Regions from separate parts of the Cupriavidus sp. 2KB_3 genome, predicted to be linked through region 2. Evidence: predicted binding sites of a transcription regulator. Region 2 holds the regulator's gene; the other holds the start of a gene.

Region 1 (7,957 bases), on a different contig from region 2:
AGCCGGCCATGCTGGCCAGCATGCTGATTGCCGGCAAGCCGGTGGACCAGCTGGTAGTGCCGGAGTCCGCCGTGGTGCGCGATGGCAACGACGAGCAGGTCTACGTAGAGACCTCCCCGGGCCAGTACCGCATCACCAAGGTCAAGCTCGGCGCCGAGAGCGACGGCATGCGCGTGGTGCAGAGCGGCATCAAGCCGGGCGACCGCGTGGTCGTGGAGGGCGCGTTCCATCTGGACAATGAACGCAAGCGCCTGGAACAGGGGTAAGCGGCCATGATGACATCCCTGGTTGAAGCCGCTATCAAGCAGCGGCTGGTGGTGTGCGTGATTGCCGTGGTGCTGTTCTTCTTCGGCCTGCGCGCCGCCGGCAAGCTGTCGGTCGATGCGTTTCCGGACGTGACCAACGTCCAGGTGCAGATCGCCACCGAAGCCACCGGCCGCTCGCCCGAGGAAGTGGAGCGCTTTGTCACGGTGCCCATCGAAATGTCGATGACCGGCCTGCCCGGCCTCGAGGAAATGCGCTCGCTGAACAAGGCGGGCCTGTCGTTGATCACGCTGGTGTTCACGGAGAAGACCGACGTCTACTTCGCGCGCCAGCTGGTGATGGAGCGGCTGATCGAGGTGGGCGGGCGCATGCCGGCGGACGTGACGCCGGTGCTCGGCCCCGTTTCCACGGGCCTGGGCGAGGTCTACCAGTACACGCTGGACCGCGCCGACGATGGCAACCGCGAACTGACGCAGGAGGAGCTGTCCGAGCGCCGTATCGCCCAGGACTGGGTGGTGCGGCCGCTGCTACGCTCGATTCCCGGCGTGGCGGAAATCAACTCGCAGGGCGGCTACGTGCGGCAGTACCAGGCACTGGTCAACCCGGAGCGGATGCGCCACTACGGGGTCAACATCCAGCAGGTCTACCAGGCGCTGGCGCGCAACAACGCCAACTCGGGCGGCGGCGTGCTGCCGCACTATGCCGAGCAGTACCTGATTCGCGGCGTGGGCCTGGCCAAGGGCGTGGACGACATCGGCAGCATCGTGTTGAAGGAGGTCAACGGCACGCCGGTCTACCTGCGCGACGTGGCGCAGGTGACCATCGGCCACGAGGTGCGGCAGGGCGCGCTGGTCAAGAACGGCCAGACCGAGGCCGTGGGCGGCATCGTGATGATGATGCGCGGCGGCAACGCCAAGGAAGTGGTGAGCCGCGTGAAGGCCCGCGTGGCCGAGATCAACGAGCGCGGCATGCTGCCCGGCAAGCTGCAGATCGTGCCGTACTACGACCGTAGCGAACTGGTGGACGCCGCGCTGTGGACCGTGACCAAGGTGCTGCTGGAAGGCGTGGTGCTGGTGGTGATCGTGCTGTTCCTGTTCCTCGGGGACGTGCGCTCGTCGGTGATCGTGCTGGCCACGCTGGTGCTCACGCCACTGATGACCTTCATCGTGATGAACAAGGTGGGGCTGTCGGCCAACCTGATGTCGCTGGGGGGGCTGGCCATCGCCATCGGCCTGATGGTGGATGGGTCCGTGGTGGTGGTGGAGAACGCGTTCGAGCGGCTGGGCCATGCCGAGAAATCGGGGCTGACCCGGACCGAGATCCTCGTCAAGGCGGTGCAGGAGGTGGCCACGCCGGTGATTGTGGGGGTGGGCATCATCATCCTGGTGTTCCTGCCGCTGATGACGCTGTCCGGCATGGAAGGCAAGATGTTCGCGCCGCTGGCTTTCACCATCTCGATTGCGCTGGCGATCTCGCTGTTCCTGTCGCTGACGCTGTCGCCGGTGCTGTCCGCCTACCTGCTCAAGGGCGGTGCCGAGCATGACACGAAGATCATCGCGTTCATGAAGCGCAATTACCTGCGCCTGCTGCACTGGGCGCTGCAGAACAGCAAGACCACCGTGCTGTCGGCGGTGGGGCTGTTCGTTGCGACGATCCTGATCGTGCCGCTGCTGGGTACCTCGTTCATCCCCGAGATGAAGGAGGGCTCCATCGTGCCCGCCATCGACCGCGTGCCGAACATCTCGCTCGAGGAGTCGATCAAGCTCGAGAAGATGGCCAACAAGCTCGTGCTGGAGGTGCCGGGCGTGAAGTCCGTGGTGTCCGGCGTGGGCCGGGGCGAGAGCCCGGCCGACCCGCAGGGCCAGAACGAGTCCACGCCCATCGCCAGCCTGAAGCCGCGCGATGAGTGGCCGGACGGCTGGACCCAGGACGACATCGCCAACGCCATCCGCGAGAAGCTCAAGGCCATTCCAGGCGTGCAGATCGTGATGGCGCAGCCGATCTCGGACCGCGTGGACGAGATGGTCAGCGGCGTGCGTTCCGACGTGGCGGTGAAGATCTTCGGCGACGACCTCGACAAGCTGCGCGAGCTGGCCGGCGAGATCGCGCGGGTCGCGGGCGGCATCCAGGGCTCGCAGGACGTGCGCATCGAGCGGATCTCGGGCCAGCAATACCTGTCGATCGAGATCGACCGGCAGGCGATTGCGCGCTACGGGCTGAACGTGTCGGACATCCACGACATCATCGAGATTGCCATCGGCGGCAAGCGCGCCACGGACATCTTCGAGGGCGAGCGCCGCTTTGCGGCGGCGGTGCGCCTGCCCGAGGACTTCCGTGACAACGTGCAGGCCATTCGCCAGTTGCTGGTGCCGGCGCCGGACGGCGTGCAGGTGCCGCTGGAGTCCGTGGCCAAGATCGAGGTCAGCGACGGCCCCGCGCAGATCAGCCGGGAAATGGCCAAGCGCCGCGTGGTGGTGATGATCAACGTGAAGGATCGCGACCTGGGCGGCTTCGTGGCCGAACTCCAGAGCGCGGCCGAAAGCAAGGTCAAGCTGCCCGAGGGCTACTACTTCGAGTGGGGCGGCCAGTTCCAGAACATGGAGCGCGCCATGGGCCACCTGAAGATCATCGTGCCGATCACCATCGCCGCGATCTTCTTCCTGCTGTTCCTGCTGTTCAACTCGCTGCGCTTTGCCACGCTGATCATCACGGTACTGCCGTTCGCGTCGATCGGCGGGATCATCGGGCTGTTCGTCACGGGCGAGTACCTGTCCGTGCCGGCGTCCGTGGGCTTTATTGCGCTGTGGGGCATGGCGGTGCTGAACGGGGTGGTGCTGGTGTCGTACATCCGCACGCTGCGCGAGTCGGGTATGTCGCTGCGCAATGCGGTGGTGCGCGGCGCTACGCAGCGTTTCCGCCCGGTGATGATGACCGCGACCATCGCCATGCTGGGCCTGGTGCCGTTCCTGTTCTCGAGCGGGCCCGGTTCCGAGGTGCAGCGCCCGCTGGCGGTGGTGGTGATTGGCGGGCTGATCACCTCGACGCTGCTGACGCTGGTGATGGTGCCGGTGCTGTACCGCTGGTTCGACGACAGCAAGCCGGAGGCGCGCGACATGTCGGTGTGACGTTGGCCCTGACGTTGACCTGAACCGTCGCAGTACAATGACGGCCGGCCGGCGCGCCACGCGTGTCGGCCGTTTTTCGTTTTTCGGAGAGATCCCATGACTTTGCCGGTTTCACGGCAGGGGCGCCGCCTGCTGGTGGCGCTGGCTGCCGCCACGCTCCCGACGTTCGCCTTCGCTGCCGAGGCGGCCGATCCGGCTGATCGGCCTTCCGCGCAGGCGCCCGTCAATATCGAACTGGGCCAGCGCGGTGGACGCCCCGAGGCGCCCGAGGCGCCGGTGGCCTGCATGGAGGCCGTCAAGGCCAAGCTGCCGAACCCGGAGCGTTTCCGCTGGGTGCGCGGCACCACGCGGCGCGTGGCGGAGGACTTCTACAGCGTAGTCGGCAACGTCGAGTTCGTGAACCAGGCCGGCGAGGCGCGCAAGGGCGATGTCCAGTGCGATGTCATGCGCGCGCCCGGCAACCAGTTCATCGTGCCGAAGATACGGCTGCCCCAGTAGATACAAGGGTTTGCGAGCCGCCAGGATGACAATGCTGTCATCCTGGCGGCTTTTTCATTGGCGGGTCTTTACACGCACGAGACCATCTCCTAAGCTTTTGTGTACGCTGTACACAAGTGGTGCAGCGACATCATCGACAGATCCATGGATCAACAGGAGACCGTTGCAATGCAGACTGAAACGACCAACGAACACCGCTGGCTGCAGAAGCTGGTGGGCAAATGGATGGCCGAAGGCGAGGCAGTGATGGGGCCGGACACCCCGCCGCAGACGTGGAAGATTCCCGAGCAGGTAGGCGCCGTGGGCGACCTCTGGGTGCAGGGCCGCTCCGAAGGCGAGATGCCCGGCTGCGGGCACGCCGTCACCGTGATGACGCTGGGCTATGACCCCACGCGCAAGCACTTCGTGGGCACCTTCATCGGGTCGATGATGACCCACATGTGGATCTACGAGGGCGACCTCGAGGCCGATGGCCGTACGCTGACCCTGCGCGCCGATGGCCCGACCTTCACGCCGGAAGGCAAGCTGGTACCGGGCAAGACCTCGAAATTCCGCGACGTGATCGCCTTCCAGGACGACGACAACCGCACGCTGACCTCATTTATGCAGGGCGATGACGGCGAATGGATGCAGATCATGCAGGCGCGCTACCGCCGCGAGAAATAAGCACTGCCGCAATCCATGTACTCCTGAAGGGTGGCGTGGAACTATGGCCATGTCACGTGCCATGGCGCCTCCGTGACGACCCTCCCTTGGCCAATGCCAACTTCAGGAGTCCATCAATGGCTAATTCTCAGACCGACGTCTCCGACAAGGCAGGCGTGCCGGCAAGCATGGAGGCATGCAGGGCGGCGATCCATGCGGACCAGTACGTGACCCGGCAGCAATTCCTGGCGCTCAAGCAGCGTGTCGATGCCCTGACGCTGGAAGACAAGGACAAAGGCGCCAAGTACTTCCGTGCCAATAGCACCGGACCCGATAGCCAGGCCACTGGCCAGGAAGCCGTGGCGATCGGGCCGTCCGCCGTGGCCGGGGGCGCGGGCAGTGTCGTGATCGGCGAGGGTGCCTCGTATTCGGGTGCAGGCCGGGGCGTGGTGATCGGCTCCCTGGCCTATGTCGACACAGATCCGCCCGGCGACGGGTTGGTGGTGCTGGGCAGCGACGCCAACGCCTATGGCGAGAATGCGGTGGCGATTGGCGGCGGCGCCACTGCCACGTTTGCCAACAACATCGCCATCGGCGGCGGTGCCAATGCATCCTTGTCCGGCGCGTCCATTGCGGTGGGGGGCAAGTCTTACGCATCCGGCGAGGAATGCGTGGCCCTGGGGTACGGTGCGCGTGCCGAAGGGTCCTGGGGACTGGCGCTCGGTGGCGACGTGCAGGTGTCCGGCGACGGCTCGGTCGGCGTCGGGCAAAGTCTCCGCGTCACGAATCGCTTTGCAACGGCCGTCGGGGCGTCCGCCAAGGTGGAGCTCGACGGCGGCGTGGCGCTCGGCGCGTTCTCCATTTGCGATCGCGATCAGTTTGTGTCCGTCGGCAACAACGCGGCAGGCCGCTACATCGGCCACGTTCTGGCTGGCAGGCATGACGACGAGGTCGTGACGGTGGGGCAGCTGAAGGATGCGGGCCTGCTGGTGAACGGGGATGGCGGCCTGGACAACACGCTGGTGGCATTCAGCGACACAGGCAGGGGCAAGGTCGCGCTGCCGTCCACGCAGGTGACCGGGCTGCGTCAGGGTGAGATCAGTGCGCGCAGCACGGATGCCGTCACGGGTGCCCAGCTGTTCCGGGTGATCCGGCGGCTGGACGATCTCGAGGCCCGCCTCACGGCGCTGGAGCGGGCGGCGCGCCGGGCGTAGCGCTGGCCTTCAGACGCGGTCCAGCTCGTCGCTGTTCCACCAGGCGTCGAGCAGGGGCTGGAAGCGGTTGTCGGGCGCGGGCGGCACGCGCGTACTCTTGCGCGCGGGCGGCAGTTCGCGTCCCGTCAGCTGGTAATAGACTGCCGCGGGCAGGGTGCCCGGACCGTAGGGCACATGGTCGATCACGCTCATCTGCCGCGCGGCCTTCAACGCCCGGGTGGTCTCCTCGGCGGACAGGCCGCTGGCGTCAGCCAGCGCGTCGCGGCGCAGCGGACCCTCGCGCTGCAAACCGGCGATCAGCAGATGCACACATTGACGCGTATTCCGTTTCATAGGGGCGCATTTTTCCGCACCTGCACCGCGCTGCACAATCCGGATTGACATTTGTTTGCAATCCGTTGCGCGGTTTCATGGCAGTTGCCCTACTTTGGTGGGTGATGTGGGGCCCTTGGCGCCACTTTTCGGCGGAGGAGGCGGCGCGCGTTTCACTTCGGCCATGCCCCTCTTGCGCCGGCGCCGATACTGTATAAACATACAGTATCGTCAATCTTCCGATGGCGCACGCCCACCGCGTGTGCCGGATTCATCACCATGACTGCGCCCCCGCACATCCTGCCTGCCGAGGAGGATGGTGCGTCTCCACCACCTTCGCCGCCCGAGCCCGTGCCCGTGCCCGATCACCGGGCCTCGGTGGCCGAGCTCGAGCATCGCTACCCCGGCCTCTGGCGCGCCGGGCAACTGGGTCATGCCGGCCGGCTGCCCGTGTGCCCGAGCGGCTATGACGCGCTGGCGCAGGAGCTGCCCGGCGGGGGCTGGCCGGCGGGCGCGGTCACCGAGCTGCTGCTCGCCCACGATGGCGTGGGCGAACTGCGCCTGCTGATGCCGGCGCTGCGCACGCTGGCCGCGGCGGGGCGGCGCGTGGCGTTCGTCAATCCGCCTTATCTGCCGAATGCCGCCGGGCTGGCGGCGGGGCTGGCCGGCCTGCCCGCGCGCCAGCTGTACTGGGTGCGGCCGCCGGCCGCCACGCCGCCGGCCTCGCGCCGCACGGACATGCTCTGGGCGGCCGAGCAGATGCTGCGCAGCCAGGCGTTCGGCGCGGTGCTGGTGTGGCTCGGCACCGCGCGGCCCGAGGCGCTGCGCCGGCTCCAGGTGCTGGCCCAGGCCGGGGATACCGTGGTCTGGGTGCTGCGGCCGCTGCGCGTGCTCCAGGAATCGTCGCCGGCGGTGCTGCGGCTGGCGCTGTCGCCGTTGCCCGGCAACATGCTGTCGATTGCCTTCCACAAGCGCCGCGGCCCCGTGCGGGACGCGCCGCTGCAACTGTCGCTGGGCGGCATGGCGCACGTGCCTGCGCGTGTCATCCCCCCCGCCGCTCCTGTCATTCCCGTCACTCCCCCCGCGCCTTCCGTGGTGCCCCCTCATCATGCTGCCGACGTTCTGGATCGCGGTGCATCTGCCGCGCCTGCCGCTGGACGCGCTGCAACCGAGCTGGCCTGAGGCCGCCGGTGCGCCGCCCTCCGCCCCCGCCTCCGGCACGCTGCAACAGGCGCTACAGGCGCTGCCCGTGGCGGTGATGGCGCACGAGCGCGTGGTGCTGGCCAACGGGCCGGCCGTGGCCCTCGGTGTGGCGTACGGCATGCGGCGCGGCGGCGTGCAGGCGCTGTCGGCGGAGGTCGTGCAGCTGGAGCGCAATCTCCCGGCCGAAGCCGCGTTGATGACCGACGTGGCGCTGACGCTGCTCCACTTCACGCCGGCCGTGACGATCGATCCCGATGCCGAATCGGCCACCGTGATGCTCGACGTGACCGCCAGCCTGCGCCTGTTCGGCGGGCACCGGGCGCTGTGCCGCGCCATCCGCGCGCGGGTGCGGCAGCTCGGCACGTTCGCGCAACTGGGCTGCGGCACCACGGCGCAGGGCGCGGCCTGGCTCGCCCGGCAGCCGCTGCGCCGTACGCGGCGCGGCATCGTGCGGCCGGCGCGTCGCGCCATCCAGCCTGCCCGCATGACGCGTCTGCTCGATACCCTGCCCGTGGAGTGCCTGCAGACGCTGGCCGATCCGGGCTGGCTCGAGGGCGTGGGCTGTCGCACGCTGGGGCAGGTGCGGCGGCTGCCGCGCGCGGGACTATCGCGCCGCATCGGCACGGCACTGCTGGCGCGGCTCGACCAGGCTTACGATCAGGCGCCGGCCGGCTTTGCATGGTTCGAGGCGCCGCC
Region 2 (7,957 bases):
TGGCCAAGGCTGTAGAGCGATGCCGACACCAGCTGCAGGCGCCGGAACCAGCGGTCCACGCGCGACGGCGGCGTGCGGAAGAACGTCCAGCCCACCACCACCATCATCAGCGAGCCCAGCACAAAGCCGAGCAGCGGCGAAATCAGGATGAAGGCCACGGTCTTGATCAGGCCGTTGCCAACCAGCGCGCCGGTACCCGCCTTGGCCACCGCAGCCCCGACCAGCCCGCCGATCAGCGCGTGCGACGACGACGACGGAATGCCGTAGAACCACGTGATGACGTTCCACGCGATGGCGCCGACCAGCGCGCCGAAGATGACGTAGTGATCGACGATATTGACGTCAATCGTGCCGGTGCCCACGGTGGCGGCCACCTTCAGATGGAACACGAAGATCGCGACCACGTTGCACATGGCGGCCATTGCCACCGCGTGGTGCGGCTTCAGCACGCCCGTGGACACCACCGTGGCGATCGAGTTGGCCGCGTCGTGGAAGCCGTTCATGAAGTCGAACAGCAACGCGAGCACGACCAGCAGGCCGATCACCCACAAGCTCATTTGAATGGTTTGCATGCGAGTGCGCGCCTCAGGCGTTTTCCAGGACGATGCCTTCGATGATGTTGGCCACGTCCTCGCACTTGTCGGTAATGGTTTCCAACTGCTCGTAAATAGCCTTCAACTTGATCAGGCGCTTCACGTCGGTCTCTTCCCGGAACAGCTTCGACATGGCCGAGCGCATCACGCGGTCCGCCTCGGACTCGAGCTGGTCGATCTGCTGCGCGGTCTTCAGGATCGTGCTGGCATTGCCCATATCCTCGAGCAGCCCCACGGCGATCTTCACCTGGTCGCAGCACTGCACGCAGATGGTGGCCAGGCGGCGCGCCTCGTCGGTCAGGCTGGTCACGTCGTAGAGCGAGATCGTCTCGGCCACGTCTTCCATCAGGTCCAGGATGTCATCCATGGTCGTGATGAGCTTGTGGATCTCGTCGCGGTCCAGCGGCGTGATGAAAGTCTTGTGCAGCAGATCGATCGTGTCGTGCGTGATGCGGTCTGCCTTTTTCTCGGTGGCCTGCACGCGCCGGGCATGCGCTTCGGCGTTGGGCAGGTCGTTGACGAGGGCTTCCAGCTCGTGGGCGGCGGTCACCGCGCAATCGGCGTGCTGGTTGAAGTATTCGAAGAACTTGCCCTCGGTGGGCATGAATCGGCCGAACATGAAATGTCCTTGTGGCGCGCTCGCTGGCGCGTCAGGTTGTGTGGCAAAGGGGAGCCCGGCACGCGCCGGCGCAGATTGCACGACAGCCGCGCTGGGCGGCTGTCATCAAAGCGCAATATTTTACAGGGTTACGGCCCGGTCAGGGGTCGCCGTGTGGGATCAGGTGTCGTTGTCAAAGAACGCCGGGCCACCGCTGAAGTTGTCGAACTTCGTGAATTGACCCAGGAACGTGAGCCGAACGGTGCCGATCGGCCCGTTACGCTGCTTACCGATGATGATTTCCGACGTACCCTTGTCCTGCGAATCGGGGTTATAGACTTCGTCGCGATAAATGAACAGGATCACGTCGGCATCCTGCTCGATAGCGCCCGATTCACGCAGGTCGGACATCACCGGACGCTTGTTCGGACGCTGTTCCAGGCTTCGGTTCAGCTGCGACAGTGCGATCACCGGGCAGTTGAGTTCCTTGGCAAGGCCCTTCAGCGAACGGGAAATCTCGGAAATCTCGGTCGCGCGGTTTTCGCCGCCGCCCGAGCCGGACATCAGCTGGAGGTAATCGATAATGATCAGGCCGAGCTGCCCGCACTGGCGCGCCAGACGGCGCGAGCGCGCCCGCAGTTCCATCGGGTTCAGTGCCGGCGTTTCATCGATAAACAGCTGCGCATCGTTCATGCGCTGGATGGCATGGGTCAGGCGCGGCCAGTCCTCGTCCAGCAGGCGGCCGGTACGCAGCCGGTGCTGGTCCAGCCGGCCTACCGAGCCCAGCATACGCATGGCCAGCTGCACGCCCGCCATTTCCATCGAGAACACAGCCACGGGCAGACCCTGCTCCACAGCCACATGTTCGCCGATGTTCAGCGAAAATGCTGTCTTACCCATCGACGGACGGCCCGCCACGATGATCAGGTCACCGGCCTGCATGCCGCTGGTCATTTTGTCCAGGTCAATAAAGCCAGTGGGCACGCCGGTCACGTCAGTGGCGGTATCGCGGTGGTACAACTCATCGATCCGCTCCACCACCTGCGTCAGCAGCGGTTGGATTTCCTGGAAGCCTTTCTGGCCCCGCGAGCCCTCTTCGGCAATCGCAAAAACCTTGGATTCTGCCTCATCAAGCAGTTCACGGACCTCGCGGCCCTTTGGCGCGAAGGCGGCCGAGGCGATGTCGTCCGCCACCGTGACCAGCTTGCGCAGCACCGAGCGCTCGCGCACGATTTCCGCGTAGCGGCGGATATTCGCCGCGCTCGGCGTGTTCTGCGCCAGGGAGTTCAGGTAGGCCAGCCCACCCACCTCCTCGGCCTTGCCGGCCACCTGGAGCATTTCGTACACCGTGATCACGTCCGCCGGCTTGGTGGCGGAGATCAGGCGGGCAATGCTCTGGAAGATGAGGCGGTGATCGAAGCGGTAGAAGTCCGATTCGGAGAGGAAGTCGGCAATACGGTCCCAGGCGGCGTTATCCAGCAGCAGACCGCCGAGTACCGATTGCTCGGCCTCGATGGAGTGCGGGGGAACCTTGAGACTGTCTAGTTGGGGATCGGCGGCGGGCGCATTCATGGGGTGGGATTATAGCGGCGCCGGACCCGGCCCAAGGGCGCGGCGGCAATAAAAAAGGCAGGAGCGCGGCTCCTGCCTTCTTGTGCATCGGACACACCGGCCGGGGCCGGCGCATCGATACGGTGCTGCTTAGACGTGCTCGCCCAGGACGGACACGGTCACGTCCACCACCACGTCGGTGTGCAGCGCAACGCTGACCGGGTGGTCGCCAACGATCTTCAGCGGGCCGTTCGGCAGACGCACTTGGGCCTTCTCGACCTTGAAGCCTTGGGTTTCCAGGGCTTCGGCGATGTCGGCGTTGGTCACCGAACCGAACAGGCGGCCGTCCACACCCGACTTCTGGGTGATCTGGAGGGTCAGGCCGTTCAGCTTCTCGCCTTCGCCTTGGGCGGCGGCCAGCTTCTCGGCGGCGGCCTTTTCCAGCTCGGCGCGCTTCACTTCGAACTCGGCGATCGCGGTTTGCGTGGCGCGACGCGCCTTCTTCGACGGGATCAGGAAGTTACGAGCGTAACCGTCCTTCACGCGAACGATGTCGCCCAGGTTGCCCAGGTTGATGACTTTTTCCAGCAGAATGACTTGCATCGTGTATTTCTCCTTGCGGTCCTGGGACTATCAGTTCTTGTGCAGGTCGGTGTACGGCATCAGCGCCAGGAAGCGGGCGCGCTTGATGGCCGTATCCAGCTGACGCTGATAGTGAGCCTTGGTACCGGTCAGACGAGCCGGCGTGATCTTGCCGTTATCGCCGATGAAGTCCTTCAGGGTGTCCAGATCCTTGTAGTCGATCTGTTCCACGCCAGCCACGGTGAAGCGGCAGAAGCGCTTGCGCTTGAACAGCGGGTTCTGTTGCTGGAAGCGCTTCTTGTTCTTGTTGTCACGTTTGACGAATGCCATGATTCAATCCTTTACGAATGCTTTACATCCAGTGATGTGAAAGACGAGTGCCTTGCTGTTGCGGTGCCTGCGGGCGAGGAATCCTTCGCAGTCGAGCAGCGTGCCGAGCGGTAACCGCTCCAGACGCTGGCCGACGGGACCAATCCCCATCGCCGCGAGGGCGAATTCCACCTGCCGGGGCGTTTCCGCCTCCGTGACCTCGCCGACATGCTGCAGGATGCAGTTGACGACGGGCACGCCGGCCGGGGTGTAGCGCAGCGCATCGCGCTCCGCGAGGGTGGCGGTCAGCCTTAACTGGTTCACCGCTGTGCTCCCCCGCTCTCGCTACCTGGCCTGCCGTGGTGGATTTCGCCTGCCACGACCGGCACCGCAGACTGCATTCAGGCAGCCTGGCCTTCCGTGGTCGTTTGCGCGGCCTTGCGGGCTTCTTCGCGCTGCACTTCCTTCATCATCGGCGAAGGAGCGGTCTCGGCCTTCTTGGTCTGCACGATCAGGTGACGCAGCACGGCGTCATTGAACTTGAAGGCGTGCTCGAGTTCGGCCAGGGTGTCCTTGCCGCATTCGATGTTCAGGCAAACGTAGTGAGCCTTGGCCAGCTTCTGGATCATGTAGGCCATCTGACGGCGGCCCCAGTCTTCCACGCGGTGAACCTGGCCGTTTTGCGACGTGACGAGCTGCTTGTAACGCTCGATCATCGCCGGCACTTGTTCGCTTTGGTCCGGATGGACGATAAATACGATTTCGTAATGACGCATTGACGCTCCTTTTGGATGTAGCCACCCGGGCGCCATGTCCGGTGTGGCAAGGTTGAATAGCCCGCGAGTATAGCCCGGTTCCGGGCCAGCACGCAAGCCGCCATCCCGGCCGCACGGCGGGAATCCCTCAGTATTGTCGGAAAACGGCTTGCAGGCGAGTCGGATCAGAGCCAAGCGACGCATCCGCCGCCAGCGCCAGCAGCAGCAGCACACGCGCCTTGTAGGGATTGAGATTGCCGGCAGAGGCGAATTCGCCCGAGGTCGGGCGCGGGCGTCCCGGCCCCGCCACATGGCCGGCGCCCGTGCGCGAGCTTCGCACCACGGCCACCCCCTGTGCGGCCGCATCGGCCAGCGCGTCGCCCAGCGTCTCATGGACCGAGCCATTGCCGGTAGCCGCCACCACAAACCCCTTCACGCCGGCCGAGACCATCGCATCCACGGCCACCCTGCCCGGCTGGGCATAGCTCGCCACGATCTCGACCAGCGGCCACGCTGCGGGCACGGGCAGCGCAGGCGCATCATTGGGGACCAGTGCACGCGTGAAGCGCACGTAGGCATCCTGCACGAAGCCGATCGGACCGCCCGCCGGCGACGTGAACGCATCCACCGCCGAGGTATGACCCTTGGCGACATCGCGCGCCGCATGAATCTCCTGGTTCAGCACCACGAGTACACCCTGCCCGCGCGCCTCCGGGCTTGCCGCCACGCGCACCGCGTCAAGCAAATTCAGCGGACCATCGGCTGAGAGCGACGTGGAGGGGCGCATTGCCGCAGTCAGCACCACCGGCACCGAACCCCGGTGCGTCAGGTGCAGGAACATCGCCGTTTCTTCAAGCGTGTCCGTGCCGTGCGTGATGACCACGCCCGCCACATCGGGCTGCGCACTCCAGTGCTCCACGCGCGCAGCGAGCGTCACCCACAGGCTGAAGGCCATGTCCTTGCTGTCGATCTGGGCCACCTGCTCCGTCTCCACGCGAGCCACCTCGCCCAGCGCGGGCACGGCCTGGACGAGTGACGAGACCGGCACGGTCGCCGCCCGGTACTGCGCAGTGCTGGCGGAACTGCCGGATGAGCCGGCGATGGTGCCGCCGGTGGCGAGCACGACGATACGGGGCAGTGACGTAGACATATAGCGAGAAAATCGAGGGAAATGAGCGCGGGGTCCGGGCGATTGTAACTGTGGCGCGCCTGACGCCGCGCCTCTCGCAAACCCGTGTCGCCGGGCGCACTGGCGCTGCAACGGTGTCGCGCATGCCCGACATCGTCACTGCAAATTGTGCTTGCACTTCACTCGATACTGTATAAAATCACAGCATACTGTTTAAACATACAGTGCTTCGGCACGAGAGATCGGCGACACATGGCGACCCTGACACCCCGGCAGCAGCAGATCTTCGACCTGATCCGCAACACGATCCGGCACACCGGCATTCCGCCCACCCGCGCGGAGATCGCGTCGGAATTCGGCTTCTCCTCGCCCAACTCTGCTGAGGAACACCTGCGGGCGCTGGCCCGCAAGGGTGTGATCGAACTGACGCCAGGGGCATCGCGCGGCATCCGGCTCAAGGTGGCACGCAGCGATTCGGAGATGCCGGACCAGTTTTCACTACCGATGGCCGGCGTGATGCAATTGACGCTGCCGCTCGTGGGCCGAGTGGCCGCAGGCAGCCCGATCCTTGCCGCTGAACACATCGACCGTCAATATCAGGTGGATGCCTCAGTATTTGATGATCGCCCTGATTATCTGCTGCGCGTGCGGGGCCTGAGCATGCGCGATGCCGGCATCCTCGACGGTGACCTGCTGGCCGTCAGGAAAGCCAGCGAAGCGGCCAACGGCAAGATCGTCGTCGCACGCATCGGCGACGACGTGACCGTCAAGCGCCTGAAGCGGCGCGGCGACATGATTGAGTTGATCGCCGAGAACCCAGATTTCGAGAATATCGTGGTGCAGGCCGGCCGCGAGGAATTTTCCCTGGAAGGCATCGCCGTTGGGCTGATCCGCTCCTCGGGCTTCTGATTTCCAAGACCTGGCAGGCGGCCGCCTGCCCTGGTCCCCCAGATTTGCATTGCCAACGCCGCCCCGTTCTCTCCAGATAACGGGCGCGGACTCCTGCTGTCGCAAACTTCGAGGTGCCGCCATGCTACAAGTCAACCACACCGCTTCCCGCCGCCCGGTCAAGCCCGTGCCGTTCCGCCAAACCAAGGGCGTGCGCGTCTACCAGGGCGCCCAGCGTCGTACGATGGTCGGCAGCATGGCCGCGATCTGCCGGATGCTGGAGCTTGCGGATATGCCCGGCAAGCTGGACGCATAAACCGCGAGCGGCGGATCCGCGCCGCAAGGGAACATTGTAAATAGTGCAGTTGCGAGCCCACCACGTGAAATTAAGAGCACGCTTAATTTGGCTGGGAAGGTGCTTTACACTCGATGGCGCGCACCCGTAGTCCTGGCGCATTGGCGCCGATGCGCGAAACCGGAACTTGTCGACCCGCCGAGTGCCGGTTTTTTTTCGCCTCACGACCGGGGTCGGGCTAATCAACCCGGATACATGCCGGTCATGTTCTTGCGCAGACGATCCCACAGCATGCGCGCGCGCCGTACGGTCGCGCTCAGACCCGCCGAATAGCCGGGATCGTAATAGTGAATCAGCAACGACCGGCGCTCGCCAACTTCCACATCCAGATTGGCATGCTGGAGCACAAAGCCGTTGAAGACATAGACGCTACCCGGCTCCACCGGCACGCGATTGCAGCGGCCACGCCGCAGATCGCGAAGTGTCAGCCATTTTCTGAACGGGAACGGCAGATTGCGCTGAATACCATGGCGAAGCTTGCAGAAAACATTGCTCATCGTGGACACCGCCACGCGCGGCGGGTGATAAATCAGCAGATCGCCGTTGCAAACGCCATCGGGAGCGAGCTTCAACGGAATCAGCAGCGTCAGCAGATGCGAATCGTAGTGGCGGCAATGGCTCTCGTTGCGCGTTGACGTGCTGGCACAGCGAATCACGTGAAATGCGTCCCAGCGCAGCGACTTCTTCAGGAGCGTGGCGCCCATGGCCCGGGTCTCCGCACACACCATCTCTTCCAGCTTGCGGAAGGCTTCATTGCGGCGCAATAACTCAGCCATCGCGAATGGCTCGGCACGCTCAGGCTGTTCGCCGAAAGATCGATCGATGGCCGCATTTATCTCAGCCAAGGCCGGCATCGGGATCACACCAGCGAATGCCGCCAGTGCGACATCAGGGTTGAATCGAATTCGCTCCGCCACAGTATGACCTCGCGCTTCGTGTAGGAAATTGCCTAGATGATATGGATTAGACCATTTGGCCCGTCGTGAAGCGTAGCGAAAATCATTCTCGAAAACCTGTCGTTATGTGTGCTGGCGCACACGATCCGGGAACAAAGTTAACAATACACACGCCCCGACGGTTTTCCGGCACATGAACCGATCAGCGATTATTCTTTTGTTGAAGAATCGACGGGTACTGGCTACGTAAGGAAAGCAATGAGCACAAGGCTGGCGGCATGGTTCATGGTCGTCGCTGCAC

Evidence for each region. The regulator LexA, encoded in region 2, represses DNA repair genes until DNA is damaged. The targets are predictions, from matches to a motif close to ACTGTATNNNNATACAGT.
Region 1: imuA (translesion DNA synthesis-associated protein ImuA) is a predicted target of LexA. The motif match lies at 6,268-6,285, and genes of this name have one in related genera.

Annotation. Positions count from the first base shown of each region.
Region 1 is NZ_JBFRHD010000007.1:199,241-207,197, forward strand. It holds gene AB4120_RS09650 (efflux RND transporter periplasmic adaptor subunit) at 1-266, shown strand, start outside; gene AB4120_RS09655 (efflux RND transporter permease subunit) at 273-3,389, shown strand; gene AB4120_RS09660 (DUF2880 domain-containing protein) at 3,486-3,887, shown strand; gene AB4120_RS09665 (DUF1579 domain-containing protein) at 4,056-4,553, shown strand; gene AB4120_RS09670 (hypothetical protein) at 4,670-5,746, shown strand; gene AB4120_RS09675 (hypothetical protein) at 5,756-6,079, opposite strand; gene imuA (translesion DNA synthesis-associated protein ImuA) at 6,338-7,240, shown strand; gene AB4120_RS09685 (Y-family DNA polymerase) at 7,167-7,957, shown strand, end outside.
Region 2 is NZ_JBFRHD010000019.1:141,385-149,341, reverse strand. It holds gene AB4120_RS20575 (inorganic phosphate transporter) at 1-572, opposite strand, end outside; gene AB4120_RS20570 (DUF47 domain-containing protein) at 586-1,212, opposite strand; gene AB4120_RS20565 (replicative DNA helicase) at 1,372-2,763, opposite strand; gene rplI (50S ribosomal protein L9) at 2,893-3,345, opposite strand; gene rpsR (30S ribosomal protein S18) at 3,376-3,654, opposite strand; gene priB (primosomal replication protein N) at 3,658-3,957, opposite strand; gene rpsF (30S ribosomal protein S6) at 4,035-4,409, opposite strand; gene AB4120_RS20540 (asparaginase) at 4,537-5,538, opposite strand; gene lexA (transcriptional repressor LexA) at 5,770-6,426, shown strand; gene AB4120_RS20530 (hypothetical protein) at 6,548-6,721, shown strand; gene AB4120_RS20525 (hypothetical protein) at 6,943-7,677, opposite strand; gene AB4120_RS20520 (hypothetical protein) at 7,915-7,957, shown strand, end outside.